Regions from separate parts of the Klebsiella oxytoca genome, predicted to be linked through region 2. Evidence: predicted binding sites of a transcription regulator. Region 2 holds the regulator's gene; each other region holds the start of a gene.
What was found. The regulator LexA, encoded in region 2, represses DNA repair genes until DNA is damaged. The targets are predictions, from matches to a motif close to TNCTGTATGTACATACAGNA.
Positions count from the first base shown of each region.

Region 1: rmuC (DNA recombination protein RmuC) is a predicted target of LexA. The motif match lies at 2,610-2,629, and genes of this name have one in related genera.
Region 3: GJ746_RS15830 (YebG family protein) is a predicted target of LexA. The motif match lies at 2,857-2,876, and genes of this name have one in related genera.

Region 1 is NZ_CP046115.1:235,973-240,992, forward strand. It holds gene GJ746_RS01115 (transporter substrate-binding domain-containing protein) at 1-688, shown strand, start outside; gene GJ746_RS01120 (dienelactone hydrolase family protein) at 692-1,504, opposite strand; gene udp (uridine phosphorylase) at 1,772-2,533, shown strand; gene rmuC (DNA recombination protein RmuC) at 2,672-4,120, shown strand; gene ubiE (bifunctional demethylmenaquinone methyltransferase/2-methoxy-6-polyprenyl-1,4-benzoquinol methylase UbiE) at 4,191-4,946, shown strand; gene ubiJ (ubiquinone biosynthesis protein UbiJ) at 4,960-5,020, shown strand, end outside.
Region 2 is NZ_CP046115.1:348,248-353,267, forward strand. It holds gene plsB (glycerol-3-phosphate 1-O-acyltransferase PlsB) at 1-1,471, opposite strand, end outside; gene GJ746_RS01630 (diacylglycerol kinase) at 1,601-1,969, shown strand; gene lexA (transcriptional repressor LexA) at 2,092-2,700, shown strand; gene dinF (MATE family efflux transporter DinF) at 2,773-4,089, shown strand; gene GJ746_RS01645 (CsbD family protein) at 4,215-4,424, shown strand; gene zur (zinc uptake transcriptional repressor Zur) at 4,638-5,020, opposite strand, start outside.
Region 3 is NZ_CP046115.1:3,396,921-3,401,940, reverse strand. It holds gene edd (phosphogluconate dehydratase) at 1-851, shown strand, start outside; gene GJ746_RS15840 (bifunctional 4-hydroxy-2-oxoglutarate aldolase/2-dehydro-3-deoxy-phosphogluconate aldolase) at 889-1,530, shown strand; gene purT (formate-dependent phosphoribosylglycinamide formyltransferase) at 1,578-2,756, opposite strand; gene GJ746_RS15830 (YebG family protein) at 2,892-3,251, shown strand; gene GJ746_RS15825 (tellurite resistance TerB family protein) at 3,395-4,075, shown strand; gene ptrB (oligopeptidase B) at 4,303-5,020, shown strand, end outside.

The sequences.
Region 1 (5,020 bases), 110 kb from region 2:
GACTAAATATAACGATCGAAAGGGATATTTGCGTTTTGCCATTAACCTGGGCAACCCGGTTCTCGCGACACTTCTGCCGGATGGCTCTCCGGGAGGGATAACCGTTGAGCTGGCGAACAAGCTGGCGGCAGAGAGTCAACGTGAGGCACGATTTGTCACCTGGCCGACTGCCGGGCAGGTGGTTGATGCGGCGTTACGGGATCAATGGGATATCGCTTTTCTGGCTATCGACCCGGCGCGGGAAGATAAGCTTCGCTTCACGCCGCCCTACATCACTATCGAAAGTTCGCTGATGGTTAAAAAAGCCAGCAAGATCCAGTCGGTTCAGGAGATGGATCGGGAGGGTGTAGTGATTAACGTTGGTAAAGGTGCGGCCTACGAGCTGTATCTGATTCGCACGCTAAAACATGCGACGATGCGCCAGTACGCTACCTCTCAGGAAGCTATTCAGGCATTCATCAACGGCGAAGGCGATATGGCTGCCGGCATTCGCCAGCCTCTGGAGAAAGCGGCGCAGGAAAATCCGCAGTTTCGCGTTCTGCCCGACAGCTTCAGCCAGATACAACAGGCGGTATGCGTGCCGCGCAACGCGCCGCAGCACTATGAGTTTATTTGCCGCTACCTGTCTTCATGGATAGCGGACGGGACTATTGCCGGGATGGTCAGCCGCCATCTCGGCAATAGCTGATCTTTAGCCGCGCTTACCGCCATACTGGGCAAACCACGCCAGCATTCGCTGCCAGCCGTCTTTCGCCGATTCTTCATGATAGCTGGCGCGATAGTCAGCGTTAAAGGCGTGGTCGGCCTGGGGATAGACCACGATTTCCGCCGTGGCGTTGGCCGCACGCAGCGCCTGGCGCATGGTTTCTATTGTGTCCTGTGGAATACTGTCATCTTTTGCGCCATAAAGCCCTAACACTGGCGCGTTCAGATCGACGGCAATGTCGACCGGATGCTTGGGTGAATTCAGCGTTTTTTCACCAACCAGCCTGCCGTACCAGGCGACAGCCGCTTTTAGCTGCGGATTGTGCGCGGCGTAGAGCCAGGTAATACGTCCACCCCAGCAGAAGCCGGTAATGAGCAGGCGATGGGCATCACCGCCGTGTCGGGCGGCCCAGCTGGCGACATGATCGAGGTCGGCCAGGACCTGAGAGTCTGGCACTGTTTTGACCAGTCCCTGGAACAGGGAAGGAATGTCGCTGTAATCATTAGGATCGCCCTGGCGGAAGTACAGCTCTGGCGCGACAGCCAGATATCCCTCCTTCGCCAGACGGCGGCATATGTCGCGAATATGTTCATGCACGCCGAAAATTTCCTGGACTACGATAACCACCGGCAGAGGTCCGTCAACGTTGCCCGGACGGGCATGAAATGCCGGCATGTTATCTCCCTGAGAGGGGATTGATGTCTCTCCGGAGATGATGTTCTCATCTGATGTGTGAACGGCAGTTGAGGCGTGCGGCGTGGCTGCAGGTGCGAAGCCGGTTTGCTTAATTGTCGTCATGGTATTCTCCGTACCCTTAATGTATTAGCGCAGCAATAACTATAGCTGCTCTGGACAGGACGTTAACAAAACACAGTGCCCGAAACAGGCTATCTTTTGTTCAGAGTTCGGCGATTTAACTTATTAATGTGATTTTTATCACTATTTAATGGAAAGTCATTGCAATGAGTTTCATTCATGGTGACTGTAGTCACAAAATAAAGGCGACAGCTTCTGTAAAGTACCGTTTTGCTTCTGCTGACAATTCGACCCACAGAGGAGTTTCTTATGTCCAAGTCTGATGTTTTTCATCTCGGCCTCACCAAAAACGATTTACAAGGGGCTACGCTGGCTATCGTCCCTGGCGATCCGGAGCGTGTGGAAAAGATCGCCGCGCTGATGGATAAGCCGGTTAAACTGGCATCTCATCGAGAATTCACTACCTGGCGCGCTGAGCTGGATGGTAAAGCAGTGATTGTCTGCTCTACCGGTATCGGCGGCCCATCGACTTCTATCGCCGTGGAAGAGCTGGCCCAGCTGGGCATCCGTACCTTCCTGCGTATTGGTACCACCGGCGCTATTCAACCGCACATTAATGTTGGCGATGTACTGGTGACGACGGCATCGGTTCGCCTTGACGGCGCCAGTCTGCACTTTGCGCCAATGGAGTTCCCGGCGGTGGCTGATTTTGAATGTACAACCGCGCTGGTTGAAGCGGCGAAATCTATCGGCGCTACCACCCATATCGGCGTTACCGCTTCTTCTGACACCTTCTATCCGGGCCAGGAACGTTACGACACTTTCTCCGGTCGCGTGGTTAGGCGCTTTAAAGGTTCAATGGAAGAGTGGCAGTCGATGGGCGTGATGAACTATGAAATGGAATCCGCCACCCTGCTGACCATGTGCGCCAGCCAGGGCCTGCGCGCCGGTATGGTTGCCGGGGTTATTGTAAACCGTACCCAGCAGGAAATTCCGAACGCGGAAACCATGAAGCAAACCGAAAGCCACGCGGTGAAAATCGTCGTGGAAGCGGCGCGCCGCCTGCTGTAATTATTCTCTCTTCGTATAAGGGTCGGATTCTCCGGCCCTTCTTTTTTGCGTAGCGCCTCGCAGGAAAACCCTTTCCAACTGGACGTTTGTACAGCACAATTCTATTTTGTGCCGTAAGTCGTTGCCGCAGGGGGCGTTGTGGATATCTCAATTGTTATAAGTGCCGTTGTGGCGCTGGCCATAGGTCTGATCGTCGGCTGGCTGGCAACTAAAGCGCATGCCGATCAAATTCGCGCCGATCTCATCGAAGAGCGGCGCGAACTGGATATTGAGCTGAGCGCCACCCGCCAACGCCTGGTACAGGAGTCCCACTGGCGCGAAGAGTGTGAACTGCTCAACAACGAGCTGCGCAGTCTGCGCGATATTAACGCCTCGCTGGAAGCCGATCTCCGCGAAGTGACCACCCGTCTTGAATCCACTCAGCTGCACGCTGAAGATAAAATCCGCCAGATGGTTAACAGCGAACAGCGGCTTAGCGAGCAGTTTGAGAACCTGGCAAACCGTATTTTTGAGCACAGTAATCGCCGGGTGGACGAGCAGAACCGCCAGAGCCTGCACGGGCTGCTGACGCCGCTTCGCGAGCAGCTGGATGGCTTTCGCCGCCAGGTACAGGATAGCTTTGGCCAGGAAGCGCGTGAGCGCCATACTCTGGCCCATGAAATCCGCAATCTTCAGCAGCTAAATGCGCAGATGGCCCAGGAAGCGCTAAATCTGACCCGCGCGCTCAAAGGCGATAACAAAACCCAGGGCAACTGGGGCGAGGTGGTGTTGACCCGCGTACTGGAAGCATCAGGGCTGCGGGAGGGCCATGAGTATCAAACCCAGGTGAGCATTGAAACGGAAAACCGTTCGCGGATGCAGCCTGATGTGATTGTCCGTTTACCGCAGGGGAAAGATGTAGTTATCGATGCCAAGATGACCCTGGTAGCTTATGAGCGTTACTTCAACGCAGATGATGACTACACCTGTGAAGCGGCGCTGCAGGAGCATATTGCTTCCGTGCGCAACCATATGCGTTTGCTGGGGCGTAAAGACTATCAGCAGCTACCGGGCTTACGCTCGCTGGACTACGTTTTGATGTTTATTCCGGTAGAGCCGGCTTTTCTGCTGGCCATCGATCGTCAGCCGGAGCTAATTAGCGAAGCGTTGAAGAACAACATCATGCTGGTGAGTCCGACCACGCTGCTGGTGGCGCTGCGAACTATCGCCAATCTCTGGCGCTATGAGCACCAGAGCCGTAACGCGCAAAAAATTGCCGAAAGAGCGGGGCGGCTGTACGACAAGATGCGTTTGTTTGTCGACGATATGTCCGCTATTGGTCAGGGCCTCGATAAAGCTCAGGATAATTACCGTCAGGCAATGAAAAAGCTCGTCTCCGGGCGCGGTAATCTGCTGGTACAGGCGGAATCGTTCCGCGGCCTCGGCGTAGAGGTTAAACGTGGAATTAATCCTGACCTGGTTGAACAGGCAACGGCACAGGATGAGGAATACTTGCTTGCGAACGATGATAACCAACCAGAAGATAACGGTTTTTCGTCCGATAGCGCGGCGACTACCGCGTATGACAACCGCCCTCAACCGCGTTGAAGCGTATGGGAAGTGCGCTAAACCTGTTACACTCAACGAACATTTTCTTGATAAGCAAGCAGGCATTGAGATGGTTGAGGATTCACAAGAAACGACGCATTTTGGCTTTCAGACTGTCGCCAAAGAGCAGAAGGCTGACATGGTGGCGCATGTATTTCATTCTGTGGCCGCAAAATATGACGTAATGAACGACCTGATGTCGTTCGGTATTCATCGTTTGTGGAAGCGTTTCACCATCGATTGCAGCGGTGTGCGCCGTGGGCAAACCGTGTTGGATCTGGCTGGTGGTACTGGCGATCTGACGGCGAAATTCTCTCGCCTGGTGGGTGAAACCGGCCGCGTGATGCTGGCGGATATCAACGACTCGATGCTGAAAATGGGCCGTGAGAAGCTGCGCAACATTGGTATCGTTGGCAACGTGGAATACGTCCAGGCTAACGCTGAAGCGCTGCCTTTTGCGGACAATACCTTTGATTGCATTACTATTTCTTTTGGTCTGCGTAACGTGACTGATAAAGAAAAAGCGCTGCGTTCCATGTATCGCGTACTAAAACCCGGTGGCCGCCTGCTGGTGCTGGAATTCTCCAAACCAATTATTGAGCCGCTCAGCAAAGCCTACGATGCCTATTCTTTCCATATTCTGCCGCGCGTGGGTGAACTCGTGGCGAAAGATGCCGAAAGCTATCGCTATCTTGCAGAATCTATCCGAATGCACCCCGATCAGGACACCCTGAAAGGTATGATGCAGGACGCAGGCTTTGAAAGCGTCGACTACTACAACCTGACGGCAGGCATCGTTGCTCTACACCGTGGTTACAAGTTCTGACAGGAGGGACGCTATGCCTTTCAAACCACTGGTTACCGCCGGTATTGAGACGGTCCTGAACGCTTTCCTCTGGC
Region 2 (5,020 bases):
CAATAGACTCACGCCAGTCCGGCACGTGCTGGTTGAGATAGGTCATCAGCGGCAGCGGTTCACCGAAGTTAACATAGCCCTGACCGAGATTGCGCAGCTTGCTGAGACCTTTCAACATCTGCGGCAGGTTCTCTTTCTCTTTCGTTGCGCCGCGCAGCTCTTTAGCGTAGGTACCGACCTCCATCACGTGCTCGTAGCCGATATAAATCGGTACCAGAGTGATCGGACGATTGCCGCCGCGCAGCATCGCCTGGATGGTCATCGACAGGGTGCCGGTTTTTGGATCCAGCAGACGCCCGGTACGGGAACGACCGCCCTCGACAAAGTACTCAACGGAGTAGCCGCGGCTGAACAGTTCGCCAAGATATTCGCGGAATACCGTTGAATAGAGCTTATTGCCTTTAAACGTACGGCGAATAAAGAATGCGCCACCGCGGCGGAAAATCGGCCCGGCTGGCCAGAAGTTCAGGTTGATGCCGGCAGCGATGTGCGGCGGAACCAGCCCCTGATGATAAATGACGTAAGAGAGCAGCAGATAGTCCATATGGCTGCGATGGCATGGAACATAAACTATCTCGTGGCCTTCGTGTGCCAGCTGGCGCACGCGCTCAGCGTTATGGACGTTAATTCCCTGATACAGGCGGTTCCAGGTAAAGCCTAGCACGCGGTCGGTCAGACGAATCATCTCGTAGGAGAAGTTCGCTGCGATCTCTTCCATCAGGGCGATAGCGTTTTGCTGCGCCTTTTCATGGGAGATTTTCTTGCTGCGCGCTTCGTCTTCTACGGCGCGAGCAATGGCTTTCGATGCCAGTAGTTTATTAAACAGATCCTGACGCGCAGGCAGACGTGGACCGACGGCCGCCAGACGTTGCCGGGCGAAATGCATACGCGCCACGCGGGCCAGCTTCTGAGCGATAATTTTATCGGTGCCGTGCTCGTCCGCCATCTTCCGCAAAGAGACCGAAGGTGAGAAACGCACAAAACTGTCGCGGCCCAGCCACAGAACGGCGAAGAATTTTTGTATCCCGTTGAGCATGCGCAGAGGAGGGTTAACCTCGCCTTTTTCACGTCCCGGTGCGCGGCCAAACATGACCGAGACCGGCACCATTTGCACGTCAAGGTCAGGATGGTTGCGGTGCAAATCGAGATAGTCGTGGAATAGCTTAATAGACTCTTCTTTCGGCGTGTAATAGGTGAACACGCGTGGTCCGCCGTGGATGAATACGTAGCGCGGTAGCAGGGCGCCATCGATCTCAAGCGGCTCTAGTGGGTCCGGTAACTCATGTTCCAGACATTGCGCGCGCAGCGTCAGCAGGTCCGCCTTCGAATTGTAGGGCAGGACGTACATAATCGGCCGCGAGGTATCCAGGCCTAATTCCTGAGCAGGTTGTGCCGGAATCGACTTGCTCTTTACCAGCGCCCTTAATGGTAAATTCAGTAATTTATAGTAAATTCGTTGCCAGCCAGACATAGACGATGTGAAGCCTCTGGTTAATCATGCAAATGCGCCGCAAGAATAACAGAAAGTGCGCAAAATTTCCGTTGTAACGCAGTAAACGCGTACACTCATTGATGTCATTTACATAAAAAGGTTCGTTTGATGGCCAATAATACCACTGGGTTAACCCGAATTATTAAAGCTGCAGGGTATTCCTGGAAAGGATTTCGCGCGGCATGGGTCAATGAGGCCGCATTTCGTCAGGAAGGCGTCGCGGCCATTATTGCCGTGGCGATAGCCTGCTGGTTAGACGTTGATGCCATTACGCGAGTGCTGTTAATTGGCTCAGTCCTGTTAGTGATGATAGTTGAAATTATCAACAGCGCGATTGAAGCGGTCGTGGACCGTATCGGCCCTGAACGCCATGAGCTCTCGGGGCGAGCAAAAGACATGGGCTCTGCGGCGGTGTTGTTGGCGATTATCATCGCGCTGATCACATGGGCAGTGCTTTTATGGGCAAACTATCGCTAAGTCCTTTCGTATCTGCTCGCAAAACGGAAAGAAACTCCTGATTTTTGTGTGAAATGTGGTTCCAAAATCACCGTTAGCTGTATATACTCACAGCATAACTGTATATACACCCAGGGGGCGGAATGAAAGCGTTAACGACCAGGCAGCAAGAGGTGTTTGATCTCATTCGGGATCATATCAGCCAGACGGGCATGCCGCCGACGCGTGCGGAGATTGCTCAGCGCTTGGGGTTTCGTTCCCCAAACGCGGCGGAAGAACACCTGAAAGCGCTGGCGCGTAAAGGCGCAATTGAGATCGTTTCCGGTGCCTCCCGCGGTATTCGTCTACTGACGGAAGAAGAAACGGGTCTGCCGCTTATCGGTCGCGTCGCGGCAGGCGAGCCTCTGCTGGCGCAACAGCATATTGAAGGTCACTATCAGGTCGATCCGGCCATGTTTAAACCGAATGCCGATTTTCTGCTGCGCGTCAGCGGGATGTCGATGAAAGACATCGGTATTCTCGACGGTGACCTGCTGGCGGTACATAAAACGCAGGATGTGCGTAACGGCCAGGTGGTTGTGGCGCGCATTGACGAAGAAGTTACCGTGAAGCGTCTGAAAAAGCAGGGTAACGTCGTTGAACTGCTGCCAGAAAATAGCGAATTTTCACCGATTGTGGTGGATCTCCGCGAGCAGAGTTTTACTATTGAAGGCCTGGCCGTCGGCGTTATCCGTAACGGCAACTGGCAGTAATTTCTTCATCCCGCGGCATCATCAGTAATTGTATGATGCCGCGTCGTTTTTCCTCATTTTGGCTCTTTCCCCATGCTTTTTAACGCCGCCGACAAAGCCCTTTGGCGCTTAGCGCTGCCCATGATCTTTTCCAATATCACCGTTCCTCTGCTGGGACTGGTGGATACTGCCGTTATTGGTCACCTCGACAGCCCGGTTTATCTGGGCGGCGTGGCCGTCGGTGCGACGGCGACCAGTTTCCTCTTTATGCTGCTTTTGTTCCTGCGAATGAGCACGACCGGACTAACGGCACAGGCGTTTGGCGCAAAAGATCCGCAGCGGCTGGCGCGTGCGCTGGTGCAACCGCTAGGCCTGGCGCTGGCCGCCGGGCTGGCGATTGTTCTCTTCAGGATCCCGTTAATAAATCTGGCGCTGCATATCGTTGGCGGTAGCGAAGCGGTACTTGAGCAGGCCCGGCGCTTCCTTGAGATCCGCTGGCTGAGCGCTCCGGCTTCGCTGGCAAATCTGGTTCTGCTGGGCTGGCTGCTTGGGGTACAGTACGCCAGAGCGCCGGTGATCCTGCTGGTGGTCGGTAACGTGCTCAATATTGTGCTCGATTTATGGCTGGTGATGGGCCTGCACATGAATGTGCAGGGGGCGGCACTGGCGACGGTTACGGCAGAATATGCCACTTTCGTCATTGGCCTGCTAATGGCGAAACGGGTGCTGGCGCTACGCGGCGTTTCCCTGTTGATGCTGAAAAATGCCTGGCGCGGAGATATACGACGTCTGCTGGCGCTGAATCGCGACATCATGCTGCGATCGCTGCTGCTACAGCTTTGTTTTGGGGCGGTAACGGTATATGGCGCCCGTCTCGGCGCTGATGTTGTCGCGGTCAATGCCGTACTCATGACGATGTTGACCTTTACCGCCTATGCGCTGGACGGTTTTGCCTACGCCGTAGAGGCTCACTCGGGGCAGGCTTACGGCGCCCGCGACGATAGCCAACTGCTTGCCGTATGGCATGCGGCCTGCCGCCAGTCAGGGATGGTGGCTCTGGCGTTCGCGCTCATCTACTGCCTCGCCGGCGAACGCATTATTGCTTTGTTAACCTCGCTGTCATCGCTACAGCAGCTGGCCGACCGCTATCTGGTGTGGCAGATGATACTGCCGCTCGTTGGCGTCTGGTGCTACCTGCTCGACGGTATGTTTATCGGCGCGACGCGCGGTGCGGAGATGCGTAACAGCATGGCGGTGGCGGCGGCAGGGTTTGCTCTGACGCTGCTGACGGTACCGCTGCTCGGTAATCATGGACTGTGGCTGGCGCTGGCCGTATTTCTCGCTCTACGCGGCGTTTCTTTGGCTGTCATCTGGCGGCGGCACTGGCGGCGCGGTACCTGGTTTTCATAGTGTATTTTATTGTTCTGGTGGTTAAAGATTCCGAATAATAAATCTTACCCAGAATACTCATCTATAGTTAAGTCATGTCCGAGACACAGCGGGCTGTTCATTCACCGAACGATGAGGATTGCATGATGAATAAAGACGAAATCGGCGGTAACTGGAAACAGTTTAAAGGTAAAGCGAAAGAGAAATGGGGCAAGCTGACCGATGATGACATGACCGTCATCGAAGGTAAGCGCGATCAGCTGGTCGGCAGAATTCAGGAACGTTATGGATACGCTAAAGATCAGGCTGAGAAAGAAGTGACTGATTGGGAAACTAAAAACGACTATCGCTGGTAGCGAAAGCGTCGTGTATTAACCCACTGTTATTGCCTGTCCTACGATTAATACCCTAAATAATTCGAGTTGCAGGTTGCAGGACAAAACGGTTAACCGTTTTGAACGGCGCCCGTCAGGGTGAGGCCCAGGGAGGGGCCGAGTTATCGCCAACGCACATGCAGCTTCTTGAAGTATGACGGGTATATTCCCTTGAATCCCGCTGTGGCTTACGCCTTAGCGGGCTTTCTTTTTTATCTGAATGGTATGATCGTGATGGCAGTGCCCAGGCGTGCTGCAGGCTTCCACTTCGACACAGGCAGCGCACAGGCCGTGAGCTTCAATAACGTTATGGCGTAAAGCAAACCCCATTTTTGCTGCCAGGGTATGCATAATATCTTCTACGCCTTCCGCGCCCTCTTCTTTAACGCTGCCGCAGCGGTCGCAGATAAACATCGCCGAGCTGTGGGTAGGCTGATCGAACAGGTGACACAGTACATAGCTGTTAGTGGATTCCACCTTATGCACGAACCCCTGCTCCAGTAAAAACTCCAGCGCCCTATAGACGGTCGGCGGTTTAGCCTGGGGCTCTTTTTCACGAAGGAGATCGAGCAGGTCGT
Region 3 (5,020 bases), 2.3 Mb from region 2:
ACGATTTCTCCGACCTGTCTGACGTGGTGCCGCTGCTGGCGCGTCTGTACCCGAACGGTCCGGCTGATATTAACCACTTCCAGGCCGCGGGCGGCGTGCCGGTGCTGGTACGCGAGCTGCTGAAAGGCGGTCTGCTGCATGAAGATGTGCACACCGTTGCCGGGTTTGGTCTTTCTCGCTACACCATGGAGCCGTGGCTCAATAACGGCGAGCTTGACTGGCGTGAAGGCGCGACCGCGCCGCTGGACGCAGACGTTATCGCGACTTTTGACAAACCGTTCTCTCACCACGGCGGCACAAAAGTGCTGAGCGGCAATCTCGGTCGCGCGGTGATGAAAACTTCCGCCGTGCCGGTTGAAAACCAGATAATTGAAGCCCCGGCGATAGTCTTCGAGAGCCAGCATGACGTGCTGCCTGCTTTTGAAGCGGGCCTGCTCGACAAAGATTGCGTGGTGGTGGTTCGCCATCAGGGACCAAAAGCGAACGGCATGCCAGAATTACATAAACTTATGCCGCCACTTGGTGTATTATTGGACCGCCGTTTCAAAATTGCGCTGGTGACCGATGGCCGACTCTCCGGTGCATCAGGCAAAGTTCCTTCAGCAATCCACGTGACGCCTGAAGCGTACGATGGTGGCCTGCTGGCAAAGGTACGCGATGGCGATATCATCCGCGTCAACGGCCAGACGGGCGAGCTAACGCTGCTGGTGGATGACGCAGAGCTGGCCGCGCGTCAGCCGCATATTCCTGACCTGAGCGGTTCGCGTGTTGGAACCGGCCGGGAAATGTTCGGTGCGCTGCGTGAGAAGCTCTCCGGAGCAGAACAGGGCGCAACCTGCATCAATTTTTAAGACGATTCGATTTGTAGATCTGGCGAGAGAAAATCTGATGAAAAACTGGAAAACAACTGCAGAAGCAATCCTCACCTCCGGCCCGGTTGTACCGGTAATCGTGGTGAAAAAGCTGGAACACGCTGTGCCAATGGCGAAAGCGCTGGTTGCGGGCGGCGTACGCGTGCTGGAAGTGACTCTGCGTACCGAGTGCGCGATGGACGCTATCCGCGCTATCGCGAAAGAGGTCCCGGAAGCGATTGTCGGCGCCGGTACCGTCACTAACGTTGAACAGCTGAAAGAAGTGACCGAAGCGGGCGCGCAGTTTGCTATCAGCCCGGGCCTGACCGAGTCCCTGCTGAAAGCAGCGACCGGCGAAGGCACCATTCCGCTGATCCCCGGGATCTGCACCGTATCCGAGCTGATGCTGGGTATGCAGTATGGTCTGAAGGAGTTTAAATTCTTCCCGGCGGAAGCTAACGGCGGCGTAAAAGCGCTGCAGGCGATTGCTGGCCCGTTCGGCCACATCCGTTTCTGCCCGACTGGCGGTATCTCTCCGGCTAACTACCGTGATTACCTGGCGCTGAACAGCGTGCTGTGCATCGGCGGCTCCTGGCTGGTTCCGGCAGATGCGCTGGAAGCCGGTGATTACGACCGTATCACTAAACTGGCTCGTGAAGCGGTAGAAGGCGCGAAATAATCTTCGCGCGTATTCAGAGGCCCGGTCCATTGCGACCGGGCTTTTTTTTATCCCGCAACAATAATTGCTGAAGCTGCGGCTTTGGCGCGCGCTACCGCCTCTTCGACGCTATCGGCAATCGCCAGCGTGACGCCCAGCCGACGTGAACCATCAATTTCTGGTTTGCCAAACAGACGCAGCTGCAGGCCTGCGCCGACCGCTGCCTGGATATTGCTGAAGGTGACGTTCTGGCTGGTTAACTGCGGCAGGAGTGCCGCCGAGGCTGCAGGGCCGTACTGGCGAATCGCGCCAATCGGCAGTCCGAGGAAGGCGCGAACGTGCAGAGCGAACTCCGATAAATCCTGTGAAATCAGCGTGACCATACCGGTGTCGTGCGGACGCGGCGAGACTTCGCTAAAAATCACGTCATCGCCGCAGACGAACAGCTCGACGCCAAACAGGCCGTAGCCGCCCAGAGCCAGCACCACCTTACGGGCGATTTCCTGCGCGCGCTCCAGCGCCAGCGCGCTCATCTGCTGCGGCTGCCAGGACTCGCGATAGTCGCCATCTTCCTGACGGTGACCGACCGGCGCGCAGAAGTGTACGCCGTCAATGGCGCTGACGGTGAGAAGGGTGATTTCGAAATCAAAATTCACCACGCCTTCAACGATCACGCGACCGGCTCCGGCGCGGCCGCCTTGCTGAGCATACTGCCATGCTTCAGCCAGCTGCTCGCTGGAACGAATAAAGCTCTGACCTTTACCCGATGAGCTCATTACCGGCTTAACAATACACGGATAACCAATCCCAGCGACGGCTTCACGAAATGCGTCTTCACCGTCGGCAAAACGGTAGGCTGAGGTCGGCAGCTGCAGATCTTCCGCGGCCAGGCGGCGGATCCCTTCACGATTCATGGTCAGCTTTGCGGCACGCGCGGTGGGGACGACTTTTTGCCCGGCTTGCTCCAGGGCCACCAGAGTATCGGTAGCGATGGCCTCAATCTCCGGTACGATAAAATCCGGCTTTTCCTGCTCAATCAGCGCCTGTAAAGTTTCGCCATGCAGCATATTGATAACGTGTGAGCGGTGGGCTACCTGCATGGCCGGAGCATCAGGGTAACGATCGACGGCGATGGTCTCAATTCCAAGGCGCTGGCATTCGATGGCGACTTCTTTACCCAGTTCGCCGGAACCTAACAGCATTACCTTTGTTGCCGCTGGACGCAGCGCCGTACCTAATACACTCATGACTCTCTTCCACAGTAGAAAAATATGCGGCGCATTATAAACGAAAACGTTTGCGTATGTCTTTATGTGCGTAATTTGAGTTCGGCAGGAAAATTTGATATACTGTATAAAAATACAGTATCGAGAGGCTGCATCATGGCGGTTGAAATTAAATATGTAGTGATTCGTGAAGGTGAGGAAAAAATGTCTTTTGCCAGCAAAAAAGAGGCCGATGCTTATGACAAAATGCTCGATCTGGCGGAAGTACTCAACGACTGGCTGGTGGAATGTCCACTGACTCTCGACGAAGAGCAGCGCGACAGCATGGCGATGTGGCTCGCCGAACGCAAAGATACCCTCAACCATATTCTGCGTTCCGGTAAATTGCCGGAAGCTGAGGGTAGCGCCGATGAGCCCTCCGCCCCGGCAGAAGCAGGGCATAGTGCCGACGATGTCGTTGAGTCTGACGCTGAATCTCTGGCTCCGGCAAAGCCGCGCAAAGCGAAAGCCGCCTGACTTTCCCTCCTGCCGTCGGATGGCTGGCGGCAGCCTTGCGTGTCTCCTCGCGCTAAATTTGCGCATCTTTAGCTGGCGAAAACATTTCCTGACGTCGCGTCGTTTAGGCTGGCTATATCGCTTATCGCGCAACGAGGAAATGTATGGCTAACTGGCTTAATCAACTTCAGTCTCTGCTGAGCCAGCAGGGGCGCTCTTCTTCATCTGACGATCAATCAAGCGGCAAAAACTTACTGCTACCGGGCGCGCTCGGTGGGCTGGCAGGACTACTGGTTGCCAGCAAATCTTCGCGCAAGCTGTTAGCTAAATACGGCACCGGCGCGCTGCTGGTAGGCGGCGGTGCGGTTGCAGGCAGCGTGTTGTGGAATAAGTATCAGCAGAAAATGCGCGCCAGCGCGCAGCAGACGCCGGTGCAACCTGCTCCAGCGCCGTCTCAATCTCCTGCGCCAGCCGAACTTGATGCCCGCAGCGAACGGTTGATAATGGCGCTGATTTTTGCCGCGAAAAGCGATGGTCATATCGACGACCGTGAGCGAGCAAATATTGAAGAGCAGCTGCGCGCGGCAAACATTGATGTACAGGGCCGGGTGTTAATCGACCAGGCGCTGGCGCAGCCGCTGGATCCCCAGAGCCTGGCGCAGGGGATCGGCAGCGAGCAAGAGGCGCTTGAAGTCTATTATCTCAGCTGTGCGGTCATTGATATCGACCACTTTATGGAGCGCAGCTACCTGAATGCCCTCGGTGAGGCGCTTAAGCTACCGTCGGAAGTGCGTGCGGAAATTGAACGAGATATTCAGGCGCAAAAACAGGCGATAGCGGTTTAAATCCGCCCGTTTCGCTTGCATCGCTGGCGACTTTTGCCACCCTTATATATTGTGTAGTCACGTTATCCTTCAGGCTGCTTAGAGGCAGCCTGAAATCTAAATATATGCCCTCAATCATTTGAGTTGCTGGCAGACGGCGCGTAAGGGCGTGCTGGATGAGCCGGGTAACCCTGCCGACACACCGGCAACTTGGAACTTGACGGGATAAGCCGCAGAAGAATAAGCAGATGCCACCAAAAGCTAAACGGATCCCCCATGCCATGACCTTACATGGCGATACCCGAATCGATAATTATTACTGGCTACGCGACGATCAACGTTCGCAGCCGGAAGTGCTTGATTATTTGCGTCAGGAAAATGAGTACGGCAAAAAAGTGATGTCTTCGCAGAACAGCCTGCAGGACAGGATATTGAAGGAAATTATCGACCGTATTCCGCAGCGCGAAGTGTCGGCCCCCTACAGCAAAAATGGCTATCGCTACCGGCAAGTCTACGAGCCGGGCTGCGAGTATGCGATTTATCAACGCCAGCCGGTGGTTAAAGAAGAGTGGGATGAATGGGAGGTGTTGCTTGATGGCAACCAGCGTGCGGCCGGCAGCGAGTTCTATACCCTCGGTGGATTAGGGGTTTCCCCCGACAACAGCTTGATGGCGGTGGCTGAAGACTATCTTTCCCGACGGCAATATAGCCTGCGCTTCTATTCCCTCCGCGGCGAAGAGGAGTTTGCCGAAGTGCTGGACAACGTCTCGCCTGATTTTGCCTGGAGTAACGATTCACAGACTCTATGGTATGTGCGTAAACACCCAACCACGCTGCTACCCTACCAGGTCTGGCGTCATCGCCTCGGCACCCCGGCAAGCTCAGATGTGCTGGTGTATGAAGAGCTGGACGATACTTTTTACGTTAGCGTTCACAAAACGACCTCTCAACAGTTTGTGGTGATTT